Regions from separate parts of the Streptomyces sp. NPDC006393 genome, predicted to be linked through region 2. Evidence: predicted binding sites of a transcription regulator. Region 2 holds the regulator's gene; the other holds the start of a gene.
The links. Region 2 encodes HrcA, which represses chaperone genes, less so after heat shock. Its sites were predicted from a motif close to TTNGCACTCNGNNNNNCNGAGTGCNAA; they were not measured.
Positions count from the first base shown of each region.

Region 1: groL (chaperonin GroEL) is a predicted target of HrcA. The motif match lies at 1,324-1,350, and genes of this name have one in related genera.

Region 1 is NZ_JBEXZD010000001.1:41,954-45,360, forward strand. Features, by position in the region: gene thrC (threonine synthase) at 1-283, shown strand, start outside; gene ABZ484_RS00205 (MoaD/ThiS family protein) at 280-555, shown strand; gene ABZ484_RS00210 (cold-shock protein) at 984-1,187, shown strand; gene groL (chaperonin GroEL) at 1,514-3,136, shown strand; gene ABZ484_RS00220 (NADH:flavin oxidoreductase) at 3,353-3,407, shown strand, end outside.
Region 2 is NZ_JBEXZD010000063.1:15,810-19,216, forward strand. Features, by position in the region: gene dnaJ (molecular chaperone DnaJ) at 1-929, opposite strand, end outside; gene hrcA (heat-inducible transcriptional repressor HrcA) at 930-1,946, opposite strand; gene ABZ484_RS24085 (MBL fold metallo-hydrolase) at 2,096-2,827, shown strand; gene ABZ484_RS24090 (DUF3097 domain-containing protein) at 2,859-3,407, shown strand, end outside.

The DNA of each region.
Region 1 (3,407 bases), on a different contig from region 2:
GCGCCGCACGGGTGGTGCGGTGGAGGATGTGACGGACGAGCAGGTCGTCGACGCGATCAAGCTGCTCGCCCGCACCGAGGGCATCTTCGCGGAGACGGCCGGCGGCGTGACGGTCGGCGTGACGCGGAAGCTCATCGACAGCGGCGTACTCGACCCGACGAAGACCACCGTCGTCCTCAACACCGGCGACGGCCTGAAGACCCTGGACGCGGTCGCGGGCACCGGCCTGACCGCGACCATCCGCCCGACCCTGGACTCCTTCCGAGAGGCTGGCCTCGTATGAGCGTGACCGTTCGCATCCCCACCATCCTGCGCACCTACACCGGCGGACAGGCCGAGGTGAGCGCCGAGGGCGCGACCCTCGCCGAGGTCATCTCCGACCTGGAGAAGAACCACACGGGCATCGCCGCGCGCGTCCTGGACGACCAGGGCAAGCTGCGCCGCTTCGTCAACGTCTACGTCAACGACGACGACGTCCGCTTCGAGCAGGGTCTTCAGACCGCCACCCCGAACGGCGCGGGCGTGTCGATCATCCCCGCGGTCGCCGGCGGCTGACCATTACCCTGGGTAACTCGGTTACCGGCTGTTCACGGAACGGCCCCTTCCGTAAGAGAAGCGGAGGGGGCCGTTCTGCGTGATTGAGCGCGGTACAGTTGGGGAACGCGCCCCTGATCCATGGATCGGGAAGCCCTGGATTCCTGCCGCACGCCGATAAGAAGTAGCCAAAGTGTGCGGGTTTTTCGCGGCATTTGTCTTGTTTGTGGGGCCCGACTTGCCCTGAATCAAGATGAATTCTCGTCATATTCCGGACCCGGTCCGTCCAGAATTCTCGTCCGATTGACCTGTTGCAGACGGCAGTTGGACAGATACATTCAGCCGCGGTCGACGCGTTCCGGCGCACGCCCCCGTCCACGGGGGGTGAGGTCTGACCCGGGTCCGCGAAGTGTGGATCTGTGCAAGGGCCAGTAATAGGGGAGTTAGGCATGGCTCAGGGCACCGTCAAGTGGTTCAACGCGGAGAAGGGGTACGGCTTCATCGCGGTCGACGGTGGTGCGGACGTCTTCGTCCACTACAGCGCGATCCAGATGGACGGCTACCGCACGCTGGAAGAGGGCCAGCGGGTCGAGTTCGAGATCTCGCAGGGCCAGAAGGGCCCGCAGGCGGACATGGTCCGCGTCACGGCCTGATTCGCGCGACCACCGCAAGCGATCAGCTTTCGAAGGGCCCGCACCTCCACCCGGGGTGCGGGCCCTTCGGTGTGTCGCCGCACGCGCGCGCCGCCGGCCCGGCCGTCACCCCGAGGGGCTCGCTTCGCGAGCGCGCCTTGCACTCGGGTGGGTCGAGTGCTAATCATTGGCGTTAGCACTCTGAAGGTGAGAGTGACAGCGAAGGACCGGGTCGGTGAGGCCCGCGGGCCGGGTGGGGCAAGGAACCACGAGGCCGGCGAGCCGTCCGTCGCGGGCGCGGGCGCGGTCCGAAGGAATCACCCCCAGTCCTGGAGGGACCACTTCACATGGCCAAGATCATCGCGTTCGACGAGGAGGCGCGGCGCGGCCTCGAGCGCGGCATGAACCAGCTCGCGGACGCCGTCAAGGTGACCCTCGGCCCCAAGGGCCGCAACGTCGTCCTCGAGAAGAAGTGGGGCGCCCCCACGATCACCAACGACGGTGTCTCCATCGCCAAGGAGATCGAGCTCGAGGACCCGTACGAGAAGATCGGCGCCGAGCTGGTCAAGGAAGTCGCCAAGAAGACGGACGACGTCGCCGGTGACGGTACGACCACCGCGACCGTCCTCGCCCAGGCCCTGGTCAAGGAGGGCCTGCGCAACGTCGCCGCCGGCGCCAACCCGATGGCCCTGAAGCGTGGCATCGAGAAGGCCGTCGAGGCCGTCTCCGCCGCCCTGCTCGACCAGGCCAAGGAGGTCGAGACCAAGGAGCAGATCGCCTCCACCGCCTCCATCTCCGCCGCCGACACCCAGATCGGCGAGCTGATCGCCGAGGCCATGGACAAGGTCGGCAAGGAAGGCGTCATCACCGTCGAGGAGTCGCAGACCTTCGGTCTGGAGCTCGAGCTCACCGAGGGCATGCGCTTCGACAAGGGCTACATCTCCGCCTACTTCGCCACCGACATGGAGCGCATGGAGGCGTCGCTCGAGGACCCGTACATCCTCATCGCGAACTCCAAGATCGGCTCCGTCAAGGACCTGCTCCCGCTGCTGGAGAAGGTCATGCAGTCGGGCAAGCCGCTGCTGATCATCGCCGAGGACGTCGAGGGCGAGGCCCTGTCGACCCTGGTCGTCAACAAGATCCGCGGCACCTTCAAGTCCGTCGCGGTCAAGGCCCCGGGCTTCGGCGACCGCCGCAAGGCCATGCTCGGCGACATCGCCATCCTCACGGGCGGCGAGGTCATCTCCGAGGAGGTCGGCCTCAAGCTGGAGAACGCCACGCTCGACCTGCTGGGCAAGGCCCGCAAGGTCGTCATCACCAAGGACGAGACCACCATCGTCGACGGTGCCGGCTCTTCGGACCAGGTGAACGGCCGCGTGAACCAGATCCGCGCCGAGATCGAGAACAGCGACTCCGACTACGACCGCGAGAAGCTCCAGGAGCGCCTGGCGAAGCTCGCCGGCGGTGTCGCGGTCATCAAGGCCGGTGCCGCCACCGAGGTCGAGCTCAAGGAGCGCAAGCACCGCATCGAGGACGCCGTCCGCAACGCCAAGGCGGCCGTCGAGGAGGGCATCGTCGCCGGTGGTGGCGTGGCCCTGCTGCAGACCACCAACGTCTTCGAGAAGCTGGAGCTCGAGGGTGACGAGGCGACCGGCGCCCAGGCCGTGAAGCTCGCGCTGGAGGCCCCGCTGAAGCAGATCGCCGTCAACGCCGGCCTCGAGGGCGGCGTCGTGGTGGAGAAGGTGCGCAACCTGACCCCGGGTCACGGCCTGAACGCCGCGACCGGCGAGTACGTCGACCTGGTCAAGGAAGGCATCATCGACCCGGCGAAGGTGACCCGTTCCGCGCTGCAGAACGCCGCCTCCATCGCCGCGCTGTTCCTGACCACCGAGGCCGTCATCGCCGACAAGCCGGAGAAGGCCGCCGCGCCGGCCGGCGGCGGCATGCCGGGCGGTGACATGGACTTCTGATCGACCCGCTGAGGTTGATCGACCGTCCTTCACGGACCGAGGGCGGCACTCCCTGGAAACAGGGGGTGCCGCCCTCGGGCGTGTTCCGGGCCACATCGGCGGGGCGGCGGAAATGACGTAACGCATCTCACGGTTGACACCGCTGTACGCGTTCCATGCGCGTGCACATACCATGCGGTATCCATGCCGTCGTCGTGTCCCGCCAAGGAGCCCCCCATGACCGTCACCGCCTCCGGAACGGCCCCCGAGTCCGGTCCCGCCGACTCCGGGT
Region 2 (3,407 bases):
CCGTGCAGCGGGATCGACTGGCCGGACTGCGTGCCCGGTCGGATGTCGACCTCCTCCAGGCCGTCCAGGGTCTCCAGCGGCACCTTGGTGCCGAGGGCCGCCGCGGTCATCGGGATGGTGACCGTGCAGTGCAGGTCGTCGCCGCGCCGCTGGAACGTCGGGTGCGGCAGCTCGTGGATCTCGACGTACAGGTCACCGGCCGGGCCGCCGCCGGGGCCGACCTCGCCCTCGCCCGCGAGCTGGATGCGCGTGCCGTTGTCCACACCGGCCGGGATCTTCACCGTCAGCGTGCGCCGGGCGCGGATGCGGCCGTCGCCCGCGCACTCCGGGCACGGGGTGGGCACGACGGTGCCGAAGCCCTGGCACTGGGGGCAGGGGCGGGACGTCATGACCTGGCCCAGGAAGGACCGGGTGACCTGCGAGACCTCACCGCGGCCACGGCACATGTCGCACGTCTGGGCGGAGGTGCCCGGCGCGGCGCCCTCGCCGTTGCAGGTGTTGCAGACGACGGCCGTGTCGACCTGGATGTCCTTCGTGGTGCCGAAGGCGGCCTCGTCCAGCTCCACATCCAGCCGGATCATGGCGTCCTGGCCCCGGCGGGTGCGCGAGCGCGGTCCGCGCTGCGACGCCGTGCCGAAGAACGCGTCCATGATGTCGGAGAAGTTGCCGAAGGCGCCGGCGCCGAAGCCGCCCGCACCCGCCGCGCCCGACTGCGAGAGCGGGTCGCCGCCGAGGTCGTAGACCTGCTTCTTCTGCGGGTCCGACAGCACCTCGTAAGCGGCGTTGATCTCCTTGAACCGCTCCTGGGTCTTCGGGTCCGGGTTGACGTCCGGGTGCAGCTCGCGCGCGAGCCGCCGGAAGGCCTTCTTGATCTCTTCCTGCGACGCGTCGCGACGCACGCCGAGAACGGCGTAGTAGTCCGTGGCCACTTACGACTCCGCCAGGATCTGTCCGACGTACCGTGCCACTGCGCGTACCGCTCCCATCGTTCCCGGGTAGTCCATGCGGGTCGGTCCGACCACGCCGAGCTTGGCGACTGCCTCGCCGCCCGAACCGTAGCCCACCGACACGATGGACGTGGAGTTGAGTCCTTCGTAGGCGTTCTCGTGACCGATGCGCACGGTCATGCCCGGATCCTGTGTCTCACCGAGCAGCTTCAGCAGGACGACCTGCTCCTCCAGCGCCTCCAGGACGGGCCGGATGGTGAGGGGGAAGTCGTGTCCGAAGCGGGTCAGATTGGCGGTGCCGCCGATCATCAGCCGCTCCTCGTTCTCCTCCACCAGGGTCTCCAGGAGCGTGGACAGCACCGTGGAGACCGTCCCGCGGTCCTCGAGGTCGAAGCCCTCGGGCAGGTCCTCCACCAGCTGCGGCACGTCCGTGAAGCGGCGGCCGGCGACCCGGCTGTTCAGCCGCGCCCGCAGGTCCGCGAGCGAGGCCTCCCCGAACGGGGCCGGGCAGTCCACCATCCGCTGCTCGACCCGCCCGGTGTCCGTGATCAGCACCAGCATCACGCGCGCGGGCGCGAGCGACAGCAGCTCCACGTGGCGCACCGTCGAACGGGTCAGCGACGGGTACTGCACCACGGCGACCTGCCGGGTCAGCTGCGCCAGCAGCCGCACCGTGCGGGCCACCACGTCGTCGAGGTCGACGGCGCCGTCGAGGAAGTTCTGGATGGCGCGCCGCTCCGGCGCGGTCATCGGCTTGACCCCGGCGAGCTTGTCGACGAAGAGGCGGTAGCCCTTGTCGGTGGGGATACGGCCCGCGCTGGTGTGCGGCTGGGCGATGTAGCCCTCGTCCTCCAGGGCCGCCATGTCGTTGCGGACCGTGGCCGGTGAGACGCCGAGGTTGTGCCGCTCCGTGAGGGCCTTGGAGCCGACCGGCTCCTCGGTGCCGACGTAGTCCTGGACGATGGCACGCAGCACCTGAAGCCGTCGCTCACTGAGCATCGCGCGCACCTCCAGAATCTTCCTCGGCTCCCGCCTGGCACTCGGCGCATACGAGTGCCAGCATTCCCGCGCCCAGTGTACGGCCGTCGGGTATACCGGCGGCAAGGCTGGTGCCGACAGGCCGATGCCGGGAGGGCTAGCGTCGCGGCATGACGGTGACTTGGGAAGAGCTGGGGTGGGAGCGACTGGCGGAGGGGGTCGGCCGGGTGCGGCTGCCGGTGTGGGACTGCACGGCGGGACTGGTCGTCGGCGCGGGGGCCGCTCTGCTCGTGGACCCCGGGGCGAGCCTCGCGGAGGGTGCCCGGTTGCGGGCGCAGGCGCGGGAGCTCGCCGGTGGCCGTGTGACACTTCTCGCGCTGACCCACCCGCACTTCGACCACGTGCTCGGAGCGGCGGCGTTCCCGGACGCGGAGGTCTTCGCCGCCGAGGGGTCGTCCGCCGTGTACGACGACGACCGCGAGCGGGCGGAGCTGCGCGCGGACGCCGTACACCACGGGCTGGACGAGCGGGCGGCGGACGAGGCTGCCGCGGCACTGGTACGGCCCGGCCACGAGGTCTCCGACCGACTGGCCCTCACGCTGGAGGGTGGCCGCGATGTGCTGCTGGTGAACGTGGGGCCGGGCCACACCGCGTACGACCTGGCGGTGGTGGTGCCGGGCGACCGACCGGTGGTGTTCTGCGGCGACCTGGTCGAGGAGTCCGGCGAACCCCAGGCCGGCCCCGACGCCGTGCCGTCCGGATGGCCCGCCGCCCTGGACCGGCTGCTGGAGCTGGGCGGCGAGGACGCTCTGTACGTCCCCGGTCACGGAGCGGTGGTGGACGCGGCCTTCGTCCGGGCCCAGCGGGACGCCCTGGCGGCACGCTTCGGCGTGTCGCGATGATCGGCGCCTTGCTTCTCCTATCGTCACTCGAATGCGCCAGTATTCCGCCGACCTGACCCCTCCCTGGAAGAAGCCGAAGGCCGTGCCGGAGGTACCCGCGGAACCGGGCCTGGTGGTGGAGGAGCCCGACACCGGTTTCTGCGGGGCGGTGATCCGCTGCGAGGCGGGCACGGTGACCCTGGAGGACCGCTTCGGCAAACACCGGGTGTTCCCCATGGAACCGCGCGGGTTCCTGCTGGAGGGTCGGGTGGTGACGCTCGTACGGCCGTCCGCGCCGGCTCCGCTACGGCCCACCCGCACCGCCTCCGGCTCGGTCGCCGTCCCCGGCGCACGCGCGCGCGTGGCCCGCGCCGGGCGGATCTATGTGGAGGGCCGGCACGACGCCGAGCTGGTCGAGAAGGTGTGGGGCGACGACCTGCGCGTCGAGGGCGTGGTCGTGGAGTACCTGGAGGGCGTAGACCACCTGCCGTCGATCGTCGAGTCCTTCGCTCCGGGCCCGGACGCGCGGCTGGGCGTCCTGGTGGACCATCTGGTGCCGGGCACGAAGGAGTGGCGGATCGCGGAGTCGGTGACCAGCGAG